One region of the Glutamicibacter sp. GQ173 genome, then DNA from elsewhere that is predicted to be linked to it. Evidence: riboswitches for the same ligand, from Rfam matches in the RefSeq annotation. Region 1 holds a riboswitch; the other holds the start of a gene.

Region 1 (7,082 bases):
AAGATGACGGGCAACTGGAGGACTATATCCGCAACAACGTGGTGACCTACCATCACCAGGTCGGCACCTGCGCGATGGGCGTGGATGGACGGGCGGTGGTGGATCCCGAGCTCAAGGTGCATGGCTTGCGCGGACTGCGCGTGATTGATGCATCGATCATGCCCAGGATTACCACAGGCAATACCAACGCACCGTCAATTCTGATTGGGGAACAGGGCGCCAAGTTCATGCTCAAGGAACTCGGGCTTGCCTAGGCCCTGGACTTCCGCGCAGTGTGTCCTTGATCGAATATTCGGTTCCTGCTGGAATAGTTTCGTGGTGAAATGATATTTTGTAGGGATGAGCGACTTCCTGATTCCCCAGTTCCAGTGGAACTCCCTGAGCTATCTGACCTCGCGAGCAGGGCGGGTGGGCACCCAGGAGCTGACCGAGCTCATGGAATCAGAATCACTGACCCGCAACCACTTCATGATTGTCTGCGCGCTCGCCGAGTTCGGGCCGATGTCGCAAAACGACCTGGCAAAGCACGCGAACTTGAATCGTGGGCACCTGGTGGCCTACCTCGACGAACTAACTGAACACAAGATCCTCGAACGCAGCGTTGACCCAGTCGATCGACGCCGCAACATCATTGCCCTGACATCGGAAGGCAAGAAATTCACTGCACGTGCCACCGCTGCGGCCGAACGCAGCGAGGCAAAAGTCTTCGGCGCCCTTGACGCGCAGCAGCAAGAAACCTTGCGAAGCCTGCTGCAACTGGTAGCCCTCAAGGGTGGCGAGGCCCGCAAATGAAGCATCACGTCAAGGAAGTACTGAACCGTTCCGTGGCGTTGGCACCACCTACTCCCTCGGCCATCCCGGCTGCCAAGGCGGCGTTTGCGCTGAGCGTTCCTCTGGTGCTGGTCGCGATTACCGGGCATTTGGATTGGGCGATGTACGCGGCCTTCGGGGCATTCTGCGCAGTCTTCGGCCGCTATGATGGGTACGCTTCACGCTTCTGGCAGCAGCTGTCTGTCGGCTTGGTTCAACTGGCCGCTATGCTTCTGGGAACGTTCTTCTCGCTGATTCACGCGCCGTTCATCATCTGTCTCCTGGTGCTCGCGGTGATCGGGTTCGGGGCGAACTATGTCTCGCATGCGGCACGGTGGTTGCCGGCGGGTCCCATTTTTGCCGTCTTCGCGGGTGGAACCTGCATTAGCATTCCGGCCACCATGCACTCCTTTGCTGGCGTGCTCCTCGTGGGCGGCGGAACAATGGTCTTCAGCCTCCTGTTCATGCTGGGTCTCTCAGCGCGTCGGGCCAGCCTCTTGAATACTCTTCGCGCGGGCTGCTCCTGGACGCCCTCGCCGAGAGCGCTGCGGGAATCTGCGCAAATGGGCTTGGGCGTGCTGTTGGCAGGTGCTGCCGCCGAACTTTTCAATGGCGGACACTGGTACTGGGCCAGTCTGGGAGCCATTGCCGCGGTGACCGGAATCGACGCGTATTCCAAAGTGGCCCGTGGCCTGCAGCGCAGCGTCGGCACCTGTATTGGCGTGATGCTCGCCGCCGCGGTGCTCATCTTCGAACCACGAATTTGGGTCATTCTTGTCGTTGCGATTATCGGCCAGATCTGCATCGAATTGGTGATCCTGCGCAACTACGCCATTGGCATGGTCTTCATGACCGTCACCGCGCTGCTGATGGTTCACATGGTCAGCCCGGAGCCGGCATCCAGCTTGCTTCTAGACCGCGTGGCCATGACGGCATTGGGTGCTGGGGTTGGTGCCGTCCAGAGCATCGTCATCGGGATGCTTGCCCATCGACGTGTGAGTGCCAAGTAGCGCTGGCTTGCTGGTTTAGGCGGTGGTCTGACGGTCCTGATAATCGACCATGACCGCGCCATTAAGCCGGTGCGCATCGACAGAAATGCGCCGGGCCAGGCTCAAGTCCTTCGCTGTGATTCCTGTGTTCAGGCCGTGGGCCAAGCGAAGGGTTACGATGTCGAAGCGCCAGTCCACATGAGGGTGGACGTCGACCTTTTCCGCAAGCAACCCAACGAGCGTGATGAATTCCAGCGCGGTGCCAGTCGAATCAAAACGGTAGGAAGCAGTGAATGATTCCTTGCTTCGCTTCCACTCTTGAAGAGCGGCTAATCGCTGTTCCGGGGCAAGGCTGACCGGTGATTGAGCGCGGGAAATCTGTCGAATATTAGTCATGAGAGCATCTCCTTGTGAGGCGGAGTTTTATCCCATGGTGCAGGCCAGAGGCCGCCAGTATCATCTTCGCAGTAATTGCAGTGAAGGTACAGGGCGCACAGTGAATGCGCAGGCAGACCCGCACCTTGGCCAAGGTGCGGGTCAGCAGCCAGCGATGCTGGACCATTTCAGACTACTGGCGTGCCTTGTTCCCTGCAGACTCAACGACAGATGACGTTTCCCCGTGGCCGAAGGCCTGGCTGTCGCGGTAGGCCGCTGCTTCATAGCGTTCGTGTGCCACCTTACCCCTGTGGGCCAGACGCAATGCTTCGTGCTGCGGGCTGCGGCGAACAACAAGGTAGCCCAAGCCCAGAACCAGGAACCAAACTGGCGTGACCAGCAGGGCGGCAAAGGTATCCGGCTGAGTGGTCAGCGCCCAGAGGATGAATCCGAAGAAGACCAGCACCGCATACGGCATGACCCGTCCGCCGGGAACCTTGAAGCTGGAAGCGTCGTGCAGGTGAGGGCGGCGGGCGCGGAAAACCAAGTAGCTGAGCAGGATGATGGTCCAGACGAACATGAAGCACAAGGCCGACACCGTGGTGACCAGGGTGAAGGCGCCCATGACCGAATCACCGCTGTAGAGCAGGACGACACCGGCCAGCAGGAACATGCAGGAGAACATCAGTGCGTTCTTGGGAACCTTGCGGCGTGAAAGCTTCGCAAAGCCGGCCGGAGCATCGGCTTCCAAGGCCAGCCCGCGCAGCATGCGGGAAGTGGAGTAAATGCCGGAATTAGCGCTGGAGGTTGCACTGGTGAGCACCACGAAGTTGATGATGCCGGCAGCCCCAGCCAGCCCGGCCAGGGCGAACATCCCAACGAAGGGAGAGTTCTCGGAGGAGAACAGCTTCCAAGGCTGGACGGTCATCAAGATGATCAAGGCGCCCACATAGAAGAACAGGATGCGGACCGGGATGGAGTTGATGGCCTTCGGAAGGGTCTTTTCGGGATCCTTGGTTTCGGCGGCAGTTGTGCCCACCAATTCGATGCCCACGAACGCAAATACCGCGATTTGGAATCCGGCTACGAAACCCATGAACCCGGTGGGGAACATTCCGCCGTTGGCCCACAGGTTCGCGATTGATGCGGTGGCACCGTTGTGCTGGAAGCCGGTGATGATCATGACCAGGCCAACGACGATGAGCGCGCCGATGGCGACGATCTTGATCAGCGCGAACCAGAATTCGGTTTCGCCGAAGGCTTTTACTGTGGCCAAATTCAGCACCAGCAGCAGCGCGATGCAGGCCAAGGCAGGAATCCACAGCGGGAGGTCGCCCCACCAGAAAGCAACATAATGGGCGATGGCGACGACGTCCGCAATGCCGGTGACCACCCAGCAGAACCAGTAGGTCCAGCCGGTGAAGAAAGCTGCCCAGGGACCCAGCAGGTCGCCTGCAAAATCGGCAAAAGTCTTGTAGTCCAGGTTGCTCAGCAGCAGCTCGCCCATCGCACGCATGACGAAGAAGAGCATGAAGCCGATGATCATGTAGACAAAGATGACCGACGGGCCGGCGACGGAGATGGTTTTGCCGGAGCCCATGAACAGGCCGGTGCCTATGGCGCCGCCAATGGCGATGAGCTGGATATGCCGGTTGGATAGTCCGCGTTCAAGTGTGGGATCAGAACTGGTGGTACTCATGCTGGTTGCCTTCCAGGAGTGTGGCGTGACACCTAGCAACTTACTTTGCTGGGAACGCCAGACTCGCCCGGCTCCGGGAAGGCAACGTCAGCCCGCTGCGCTGAGAGCAGCTGCTGCCTATGCCGCTGGAGAGAGCCGTCGAATCGGAGGCGCCGAAAGCGTCAGTGTTCGTGGTCCCTCCCCAATCTGTATTTGAACCTGAGAGTTTTCACTTCAACCCGACTACTGGGCGAAGCTTGCTCCTTCGGTGAGCACAGTTCATTCTGTGCTGCTTTCCAGAGTTGCCTTCTCGTGGCGGTACGGGTGCCTGAGAGTTTCCCGGGGAGGAAATTGCTCCTACGGCGCCCGCCCTTGGTGAGGACGAGTCTCTCCCGCCACGCATCAGCGGCATATGTGGTGATTGCCATCACAGTATGCGCAGAACTGTGAATGTGATGCAAGTCGCACGACTGAAAGTTTTATTGTTGCCTCGTGGGCCGTCCCGCAGGAATGGCCGCGAGCCGGCTTGGCGGATATCGCGGGAATTCGGGCCCTTGTCGGAGGCAAGGGGAGGTGTTGCAGGCGGTCTGCCCGAAACTGTTCCCGCACCTGACTTGAACTCTTGTCCCAACCAGCAGGGTGGCCGCCTTCATCAAGAGCGATGAATGGCAAGTATGCACTGGGATGCCAGCGCTCGATTACTTCAGGACTCGAAGTGATCTGGCGCAAATCATGGCGATGCATGGAGGGAATCTGCAGGCTATGGCTTATGGCGAAGACGGAGTCGCAACCCTGGACGAGGTCATGAGCTTGAGTGAAAGCGGATGCTTCGCGACTTTCAAGCAAGTCATGACCTGCGTCGGGGAAGCGCTGCAGGCCGGGCGCTATTTGCCGAAGCGGCGCAGGCGCAGCGAGTTGAGCACCACCAGCACCGAGCTGGCCGCCATGGCACCGCCGGCGATCATCGGGTTCAGCAGCCCAAGGGCTGCGATCGGGATGCCCGCAGTGTTGTAGGCGAAGGCCCAGAACAGGTTCATCTTGATGGTTGACAGCGTCTTGTCCGACAGGTCGATGGCTGCGGTGACCTGGTGCAGGTCGTTGCCCATCAGGGTGATGTCGGCCGCCTCAATAGCCACATCGGTGCCCGAGCCCATGGCGATGCCGAGGTCCGCCTGGGCCAGGGCGGGAGCGTCGTTGACGCCGTCGCCGACCATTGCCACCACGCGTCCTTGCTCCTGCAGCGAGGCAATGGCCTTGGCCTTGTCCGCTGGGAAGACCCCGGCGAACACGTCTGCGGACTTGATTCCCACTCCGGCGGCGACCTTGGCCGCCACCGACTGGTTATCGCCGGTCAGCAGCACCACGCGCAGTCCACGCTGCTGCAGTTCGCTGATCGCTGCGGCGCTCGAATCCTTGACCTTGTCAGCCACGGAGATTACGGCCTGGAACTCGCCGTCCACCGAGACCAGGATCGCCGTGGCGCCCTGGGACTCTGCGTCGGCGAGCATGGTGCGGGCCTGCTGGTCGAGATCGGTGCCCTGGGTGGCGAGCCAGCTGGCGCGTCCGACCACCACCTTGCGGCCCTCGATCACGCCGAGGACTCCGCCGCCGGGATCCGACTCGAAGCCGGTGACCTGGGCCAGCTCGCCCTGGGCCGCTGCGGCCTTGGCGATGGCCTGGGCGATCGGGTGCTCGGAGTGGTGTTCCACGGAGCCCGCCAGCTTCAGCACCTGCGCCGGGTCGACGCCGTCGAGTGCTGCGGTGCCCAGGTGGGTCATCACGCCGGTGGTTACGGTGCCGGTCTTGTCCAGCACGATGGTGTCCAGCTTGCGGGTATCCTCCAGCACCTGCGGACCGCGGATCAGGATGCCCAGCTGGGCGCCGCGTCCGGTGCCCACCAGCAGGCCGATCGGGGTAGCCAGGCCGAGGGCGCAAGGGCAGGCGATGACCAGCACGGCGACCGCGGCGGTGAAGGCGGCGTAGATGTCACCGGTGACCAGCCACCAGGCCAGGAAGGTGAGAACCGCGATGCCCAGAACAATCGGGACGAAGACCGCCGAGATCCTGTCAGCCAGGCGGGCGATCGGCGCCTTGCCGGACTGCGCCTCGGAGACCAGCCTGCCCATCTGGGCCAGGGTGGTGTCGGAGCCGACGCGGGTGGCGCGGATGAGCAGCCGGCCTGAGGTGTTCAGCGTGGCACCGGTAACTTCGTCGCCTTCTGCGGCCTTTTGCGGGACGGATTCACCGGTGATCAGCGAGGTGTCGATGGCACTGGAACCGTCGACTACGACACCGTCGGTGGCGATTTTCTCGCCCGGGCGCACCACAAACTGCTCGCCGACCTGCAATTGAGTGGCCGGAATCTTTACTTCTTGACCATCACGCAGAACGACCGCGTCTTTCGCGCCCAAGCTCAACAGGGACTTCAAGGCATCAGAGGCGGAAGACTTGGCGCGATGTTCCAGGTAGCGCCCTAGCAGCAGCAGCGTGGCCACGACGCCTGCTGTTTCGAAGTACAGTGCGTGCTCGCTCATCGCCATGCCGATGTGCGCCGTCATCTGCGGGTCGAGGATCAGCTGGATGGCGGAGAACAGGTAGGCGGCCAGCACGCCGAGTGACACCAGGGTGTCCATGGTGGAAGCGAAATGCCGGGCGTTGATTGCCGCGGCCTTATGGAAAGGCCACGCGCCATAGAAGACCACCGGAGTGGCCAGGGCAAAGGCCACCCATCCCCACTGCGGGAACTGCGCCGCCGGCACCATGGAGATGATGAACAGCGGGAGGGTGAAGATCGCTGAGATGACCAGGCGGCGTAGCAGGTGGCTGGGGACCAGGTGGTCGTGGCCTTCGTGCGAGCCGTGCTCATCAGCGTGCGGCATGGATTTTTGTTGATCTTCGTGGCCGCCGTGATGTTCATGGCTTGTGTGCGCCGCCGGGTGGACCGGGGCTTTCACCTTGGCCGAGTAGCCAGCGGCCTGGACTGTCTGGACCAGCTGTTCGTTGGTGACATCTTGCGGAACTTGGACCTTGGCGGTCTCCAGGGGGAGGTTGACCGAGGCGGTCACCCCGGGCAGCTTGCCGAGTTTGCGTTCCACCCGGTTCACGCATGAGGCGCAGGTCATGCCCTGGATATCGAGGTCTACGGTGCGTACTTCGGGCAGCGCGTGCTCTGGCGCATGGGAAGACATTGTGTACCTTGCACTTTCCTGCCACTTCAAGGTGGCTTGGTG
Region 2 (7,082 bases), on a different contig from region 1:
TCCTTCAAATATTGGTGGGAAGCATGACAAATTTAGTGGCTGCCCTCAAAGCGGGCAACCTGCCTTCCGGGCTGGCTCACAGTTTCCCGAGCCCAGCGGTATGAACCATGGGATAAACGGTCAAAGCCTGGCAAACTTGTGACTTGACGTACGGATATGCTGGTAGGGGTGCTCGGGGCGCCAATCGTGAATTGCACGGAATCCGACTAGGGTTAGTTGAAAAGCGAAAAGCAGTTTAAGGATGTAAATGGACTTGGTGATCAGCGAAGATTTCGCACCGTTGGCTCAGGCTCTCGAAGCACGAGCTGCCGAAGAAGAAAACTACTCGGCGCAGCTGGCCGTATATCACCGAGGCGAGCTGGTGCTCAGCCACAGCGTAGGTGATCACCTTTCCGGGGATGCGTTGACTTGTGTTTTCTCCTGCACCAAGGGGCTAGGCGCGCTGGTCGTTGCCCTGCTTGTCCAGGATGGCCTGATCGACCCCACCGTGCCGATGGCCACCTACTGGCCGGAATTCGGTGATGGTGGAAAAAATTCCCTGAGCGTCGGTGAAGCACTCAGCCATCAGGCTGGCGTCCTTGGTGTTCCCGGCGGAGTGCCCAGCAAGGTGTTGCTGAACTCGGCAGAATACGCCAAGGTCCTGGCGTCCATGCCAAGTATCTGGCCGCTGGGCCAGAACATCGTGGGCTACCATGCCATCACCATGGGAATACTCATGGAAGAACTGGTTCGCAGGGTCACCGGCAAGGAACTCAAGGAGGTCTTTGAAGAGCGAATCCGCAAGCCATTGGGGGTGGATGCCTATATCGGGCAGGACCCCGCGCTGGAATACCGCTACCGCGACGTCTTGCCGGCAGCCGAAACTTCCACCGAATTTTTCGATCCCTTCTCACCGGCTGGCCTTGCCGTGAACTCCTCCTCCGGATTCGCCTTGGAAAGCGGCCCAGTCTACAACTGGCACGAACTGGCCAATGCCGCACAGGTTCGCGAGCTTGGCCCAGCTTCCATGGGTGGCGTAGCCAATGCCCAGGGCTTGGCTGCCATTTATGCCGCGTCTTTTGGAGCAGTTCCTGCCCTCGGCGCTTCCAGCGGATTCCTCAGCGAGGAGACTTGGTCGAAGGTCTCCACGGAGCTGGTCTACGGCCATGACCGCACCAACGGATTGCTGCACGCCTTCGCCTTGGGATTCATGAAAGCCACCTCGCGCATCGACTACGGCTCGATTTTTGCCTATGGACACGATGGCGCGAACTCCTCGCTGGCCTTTGCAGACCCGGCCTATCAGTTGGGTTTTGGCTTCATCCCGTCACGCAATGAAGGCGCCAGAGATGTTTCTACGGGGGTGCAGCTCAGCCAGCTGGCGCGTCAGCTCATCTTGGCCAAGAACGCCAAAGCGTAATCCAGCTAGCCTCGTGGCACTACGCAAGATCATCAGGAACATGAAGTGGGATTGAAGTGAAGAAATTTCTGGCATTGGGTGATTCATTTACCGAAGGCGTTGGCGATGCCGACGCAGCACGTCCAAACCAGGTGCGCGGATGGGCCGACCGGGTTGCTGAAGTGCTCAGCGCGCAGGGGGATTGGGAATATGCCAATCTTGCGGTGCGCGGCAAGAAAATTGGCCAGGTGATCAACCAGCAGCTTGACCAGGGGCTGTCCATGGCTCCGGACCTGGTGAGCATCTACGCCGGCGGAAACGATATCCTTCGCCCCACCGCGGATTTGGACGCGCTGATGCGCGGCTATGACGGAATGATCCGCCGCTTTTCCGATGCTGGTTGCACCGTGATGCTCTTTACCGGTTTTGATACCGTCGAGTCCCCGCTGTTTTCCAGGACTCGCCCGCGCACGGCCATCTATAACGAGAAGGTCCGCGAGATCGCCGACAAGCACGGCGCGATCATCGCCGACTACTGGCGCTGGCGGGAATTCTCGGACCTGCGGTACTGGGCCGCAGACCGCCTGCATATGAATGAACTTGGCCATGCGCTGATGGCCTCCAAGGTGCTCAACGTCCTGGGCGAAGAGCAGGTGGCCGAGGGCAACTGGGCCGAACTGATCCAGGCTCCAGTGCTGCCCGAGCTGGCCGTGAACTCGCGCGGCGAGAAGCTCAAGGAAGAATTGGGCTGGGCCACCGAGCATTTGGTGCCGTGGCTCAAGCGCCGCCTGACCGGAACGTCCTCTGGAGACTCCTTGTCAGCCAAGTATCCCGAGTACGTTCGGCTAGCCGTCCCGGCGAGCTAGAAGTTTTGTGTCAGTTTTTCTGCCGAGGCGTCTTTGATGTTCCGCGCGAGGCAGGTAACATGGTTGTGTGCTGCGGGTCTCCGACCGGCAGCGTGCGCCATAGACGGATGGCGGGAGAGCCCCGTTCACACCATGGACGGGCGCCGTAGGAGCAATTCCTCCCCAGGAAACTCTCAGGCCCCCGTACCGCCATCACGAGGCAACTCTGGAAAGTAGCCGGCCAGTACCGGTTCACCGAAGGTGCAAGCGCCCGGCTTAGTTGGCCGGACGCGTAAAACTCTCAGGTAGTGCAACAGGGATGGGGAGGCAAAGCGTCCTTCCTTTGGCATGCGCCAAGACAGATCCCCGTGGAGACTCCAGCACCATGACCATCACGCAGATTTCGGCTTCTACGAATAGCGAATTCGTTGCTCGCCATATCGGCCCGCGTCCTTCCGACGTAGACACCATGCTTCAGACTCTGGGCTACAACAGCCTCGAAGACCTGATCGACACCGCCGTTCCGGCAGACATCCGCCAAGACGCCATGCTGGATATCCCAGCCGCCCTGAGCGAAACCCAAGCACTGGCCCACCTGCGTGACCTGGCCTCCAAGAACGTCATGAAGACCCAGATGATCGGCCAGGGCTTCTACGACACCATCACCCCCGCGGTGATCCGCCGCAACATCGTGGAAAACCCGGCCTGGTACACCGCTTACACCCCGTACCAGCCAGAAATCTCCCAGGGCCGCCTCGAAGCCCTGCTGAACTTCCAGACCATGGTCATGGACCTGACCGGACTGCCGATCGCCAATGCTTCGCTGCTGGACGAATCCTCCGCCGCCGCCGAAGCGGTGCTGATGATGCGCCGTGCCAACAAGAAGAAGGCCAAGGGCAAGACCGTCCTGGACTCCAACATCTTCCCGCAGACCATCAAGGTCGTGCAGGGCCGCGCCGACGCGCTGGGCTTCGAAGTCGAGGTCGCTGACCTCTCCGCAGGCCTGCCAGAAGGCGACATTTCCGGCATCGTGCTGCAGCAGCCAGGCAGCAACGGCTCGATCTCCGAGCACGCCGGCATCATCGCCGCCGCCAAGGAAGCCGGCGCCATGGTCACCGTGATCGCCGACCTGCTGGCACTGACCATGATCACCCCTCCGGGCGAGCAGGGCGCCGATATCGCCGTGGGCAACACCCAGCGCTTTGGCGTGCCGCTGTTCTTCGGCGGACCGCACGCAGCCTACATGGCAGTGGCTGATGGCCTGACCCGTTCCATGCCAGGACGCCTGGTCGGCGTTTCGGTGGATGACGCAGGAGTTCCTGCCTACCGCCTGGCGCTGCAGACCCGCGAGCAGCACATCCGCCGCGAGAAGGCCACCTCCAACATCTGCACCGCACAGGCATTGCTGGCCATCTGCGCCTCCATGTACGCGGTGTACCACGGCCCAGCAGGCCTGAAGCAGATTGCATCGCGCGCCAACAACCACGCCCGCGTGATCGCCAGCTCGCTGGTTGCCGGCGGATTCACCTTGGCCTCGCAAACCTTCTTCGACACCGTCGTGGTGAACGTCGAGAACGCCGAGGAAACCATCGCCAAGGCCATCGAAGCGGGCATCAACCTGCGCAAGGTCAGCGACACCCAGGTCGGCGTCTCCACCGACGAGACCACCACCTCGGACATTGTGAAGTCCCTGCTGGAGGTCTTTGGCGTGCAGCTCTCGGCTCCTGAAGGATTCGAGATCCCTGCCAGCCAGGTGCGCACCAGCGACTTCATGACCCACCCGATCTTCAACACGATCTCCTCCGAGACCCAGATGATGCGCTACCTGCGCCGCCTCTCGGACCGCGACCTGGCGCTGGACCGCACCATGATCCCGCTGGGCTCATGCACCATGAAGCTGAACTCCGCTGCCGAGATGGAATCCATCACCTGGCCAGAGTTCGCTTCCATCCACCCCTACGCACCAGCAGAGCAGACCGAGGGGTGGCGCGAACTGATCACCGACCTGGAAGGCCGCCTGACCGCGATCACCGGCTACGCTGGCGTCTCCATCCAACCAAACGCCGGCTCGCAGGGCGAATACGCAGGCCTGCTGGCCATCTCGGATTACCACGCATCGCGTGGCGAGGGCCAGCGCAATGTCTGCCTGATCCCGGCTTCCGCCCACGGCACCAACGCCGCCTCGGCAGTGCTGGCCGGCATGAAGGTCGTGGTCGTGAAGACCGCAGCCGACGGAACCATCGACGCCAATGACCTGGATGCCAAGATCGAGGCCAACAAGGACGTCCTCTCGGCCATCATGATCACCTACCCGTCCACCCACGGGGTCTACGACGCCGACGTGCGCGAGGTCTGCGACAAGATCCACGCTGCTGGCGGACAGGTGTACATCGACGGCGCCAACATGAACGCCATGGTGGGCCTGGCCCAGCCGGGCAAGTTCGGCGGAGACGTCAGCCACCTGAACCTGCACAAGACCTTCTGCATCCCGCACGGCGGCGGCGGCCCGGGCGTCGGCCCGATCGGCGTGGGCGAGCACCTGCTGCCATTCCTTCCCGGAGATGCCTCGGGCACCTACACCGAGCGCGACGGCGTGCCGGTAGTTGCTACCGCCTTCGGCTCGGCCGGCGTCCTGCCGATCTCCTGGGCCTACATCGCGATGATGGGCGGGGACGGCTTGACCGAAGCCACCAAGCACGCCATCTTGAACGCCAACTACATTGCCAAGCGCCTGAACGAGCACTTCCCCGTGCTGTTCACCGGCAACAAGGGCCTGGTTGCCCACGAGTGCATCCTGGACCTGCGCGAGCTGACCGCGAAGACCGGTGTGACCGCAGAAGATGTGGCCAAGCGCCTGATCGACTTCGGCTTCCACGCACCGACCCTGTCCTTCCCGGTCGCCGGCACCCTGATGGTGGAGCCCACCGAATCCGAGGACCTGGGCGAGATCGAGCGCTTCATCGAAGCCATGATCACCATCCGCCAAGAAATGGAAGAGGTGCTCTCCGGGGTCTACACCATCGAGCAGTCCCCGCTGCGCAACGCTCCGCACACGGTCGCCGCTGTGGTCAACAGCGGCTGGGACCGCAAGTACTCGGTAGAGCAGGCCGCCTTCCCGGTAGCCAGCTTGAAATCCGACAAGTACTTCCCGGCCGTCGGACGCATCGACGGCGCCGGTGGCGACCGAAACCTGATCTGCTCCTGCCCGGCTCCTGAAGCCTTCGAAGACTAGGAAGACTTTGAGATGACTGAGACCACCCAAGAACTCAAGCACACCGCCCTGCATGCCCAGCACGCAGAACTCGGCGCCAACTTCACCGACTTCGGCGGCTGGGATATGCCGCTGAAGTACGGTTCGGAACTAGCCGAGCACAAGGCCGTGCGCTCCACTGCTGGCCTGTTCGACCTGTCCCACATGGGCGAGGTATACCTTTCTGGTCCGCAGGCCGGCACCGCGCTGAACACCGCGCTGGCTGGCAACTTCACCATCATGAAGGTGGGCAAAGCGAAGTACTCGCTGATCCTCGATGCTGAAGGAAAGATCATCGATGACCTGATCGTGTACCGCCTGGCAGAAGAAGAATTCCTCGTGGTGCCCAATGCCGGCAACGCCGACGTGGTGGCCGTGGCCCTTCAAGAGCGCGCTGCAGGATTCGACGTGCAGGTGGATAACGCCTCGGCCCGCCAGAGCCTGATCGCAGTCCAGGGACCCAACGCGCAGGCGATTGTCTCCAAACTGGCAGCGGATGCCGAAACCGCCCAGAGCGTCACAGAGCTGAAATATTACGCAGCGGCCAAGCTGGTGCTCGGCGGTATCGACGTGCTCCTGGCGCGCACAGGATACACCGGCGAAGACGGCTTCGAATTAATCATCGACAATGAACAAGCCGCCGAACTGTGGGCCAAGATCATCGCCATTGGCGCGGACCACGAATTGGTTCCGTGCGGCCTGGCCGCTCGCGACTCGCTCCGCCTTGAAGCAGGCATGCCGCTGTACGGCAACGAGCTGAGCCTGGATCGCACCCCATTTGATGCGGGATTTGGCCCAGTGGTCTCCTTCAAGAAGGAAGAAGACTTCGTAGGCCGCAAGGCACTGGAGTCCCTGCGCGAGCAGACCCCGGCACGCAAGCTCGTTGGCCTGAAGGGCCTGGGAAAGCGCGCGGGACGCGGCGGCTACGCCATCGTGAAGGACGGGGCCACTGTTGGTGAAATCACCTCCGGACAGCCTTCTCCGACCCTCGGCTACCCGGTGGCCCTGGGGTATGTGGATGCGGAATTCAGCGAAGTCGGCACCGAGCTGGAAGTAGATCTGCGCGGTAAGACTTTGCCATTTGTCGTCGTCGAACTGCCGTTCTACACGCGAGCCAAGTAACGTTAAACATCAGTAGGGCCAAGCCATACGCCCGCTTATTCCCTTGGGAGAGGAAATACCGTGAGTAAAGTTCTTTCGTCATTGCGCTACTCGGCCGAGCACGAGTGGATCGATGCATCGTCCCCAGCCAAGGTCGGCATCACCCAGATCGCTGCAGACGCCCTGGGCGACGTGGTCTACGTGGACCTGCCGGAGGTTGGCGATTCCGTCAGCGCCGGTGAAACCTGCGGCGAGGTGGAATCCACCAAGTCGGTATCCGATCTGTACTCGCCAGTGACCGGCACGGTAGTTGCCATCAACGACGAGGCTGTAGATAACCCAGCCATCCTGAACGAAGACCCCTACGGTGCCGGCTGGCTGTTCACCGTAGAAGTGACCGAAGAGGGTCCGCTGCTTTCGGCAGCAGACTATGCAAGCACCAATGGTGGAGACGTCCAGTAATGAGCAACCCGACTTTTGAATCCCTAGCACCAGCATCGCTGACCCA

What was found. Region 1 has a riboswitch for glycine ahead of cycA (D-serine/D-alanine/glycine transporter). Riboswitches for the same ligand answer to the same signal wherever they lie in the genome.
Region 2: it holds a riboswitch for glycine, as region 1 does, so the genes downstream of both, gcvP (aminomethyl-transferring glycine dehydrogenase) here and cycA (D-serine/D-alanine/glycine transporter) in region 1, are expected to answer to the same signal.

What each region holds. Positions count from the first base shown of each region.
Region 1 covers NZ_JCAXDT010000008.1:174,811-181,892, forward strand. The annotation lists gene AC6CHO_RS13835 (GMC family oxidoreductase) at 1-254, shown strand, start outside; gene AC6CHO_RS13840 (MarR family winged helix-turn-helix transcriptional regulator) at 340-792, shown strand; gene AC6CHO_RS13845 (FUSC family protein) at 789-1,820, shown strand; gene AC6CHO_RS13850 (4a-hydroxytetrahydrobiopterin dehydratase) at 1,836-2,195, opposite strand; gene cycA (D-serine/D-alanine/glycine transporter) at 2,368-3,873, opposite strand; glycine riboswitch at 4,050-4,157, opposite strand; glycine riboswitch at 4,159-4,257, opposite strand; gene AC6CHO_RS13860 (heavy metal translocating P-type ATPase) at 4,737-7,040, opposite strand.
Region 2 covers NZ_JCAXDT010000001.1:774,244-781,325, reverse strand. The annotation lists gene AC6CHO_RS03690 (serine hydrolase domain-containing protein) at 248-1,399, shown strand; gene AC6CHO_RS03685 (SGNH/GDSL hydrolase family protein) at 1,456-2,244, shown strand; glycine riboswitch at 2,346-2,443, shown strand; gene gcvP (aminomethyl-transferring glycine dehydrogenase) at 2,609-5,455, shown strand; gene gcvT (glycine cleavage system aminomethyltransferase GcvT) at 5,468-6,595, shown strand; gene gcvH (glycine cleavage system protein GcvH) at 6,656-7,036, shown strand; gene glyA (serine hydroxymethyltransferase) at 7,036-7,082, shown strand, end outside.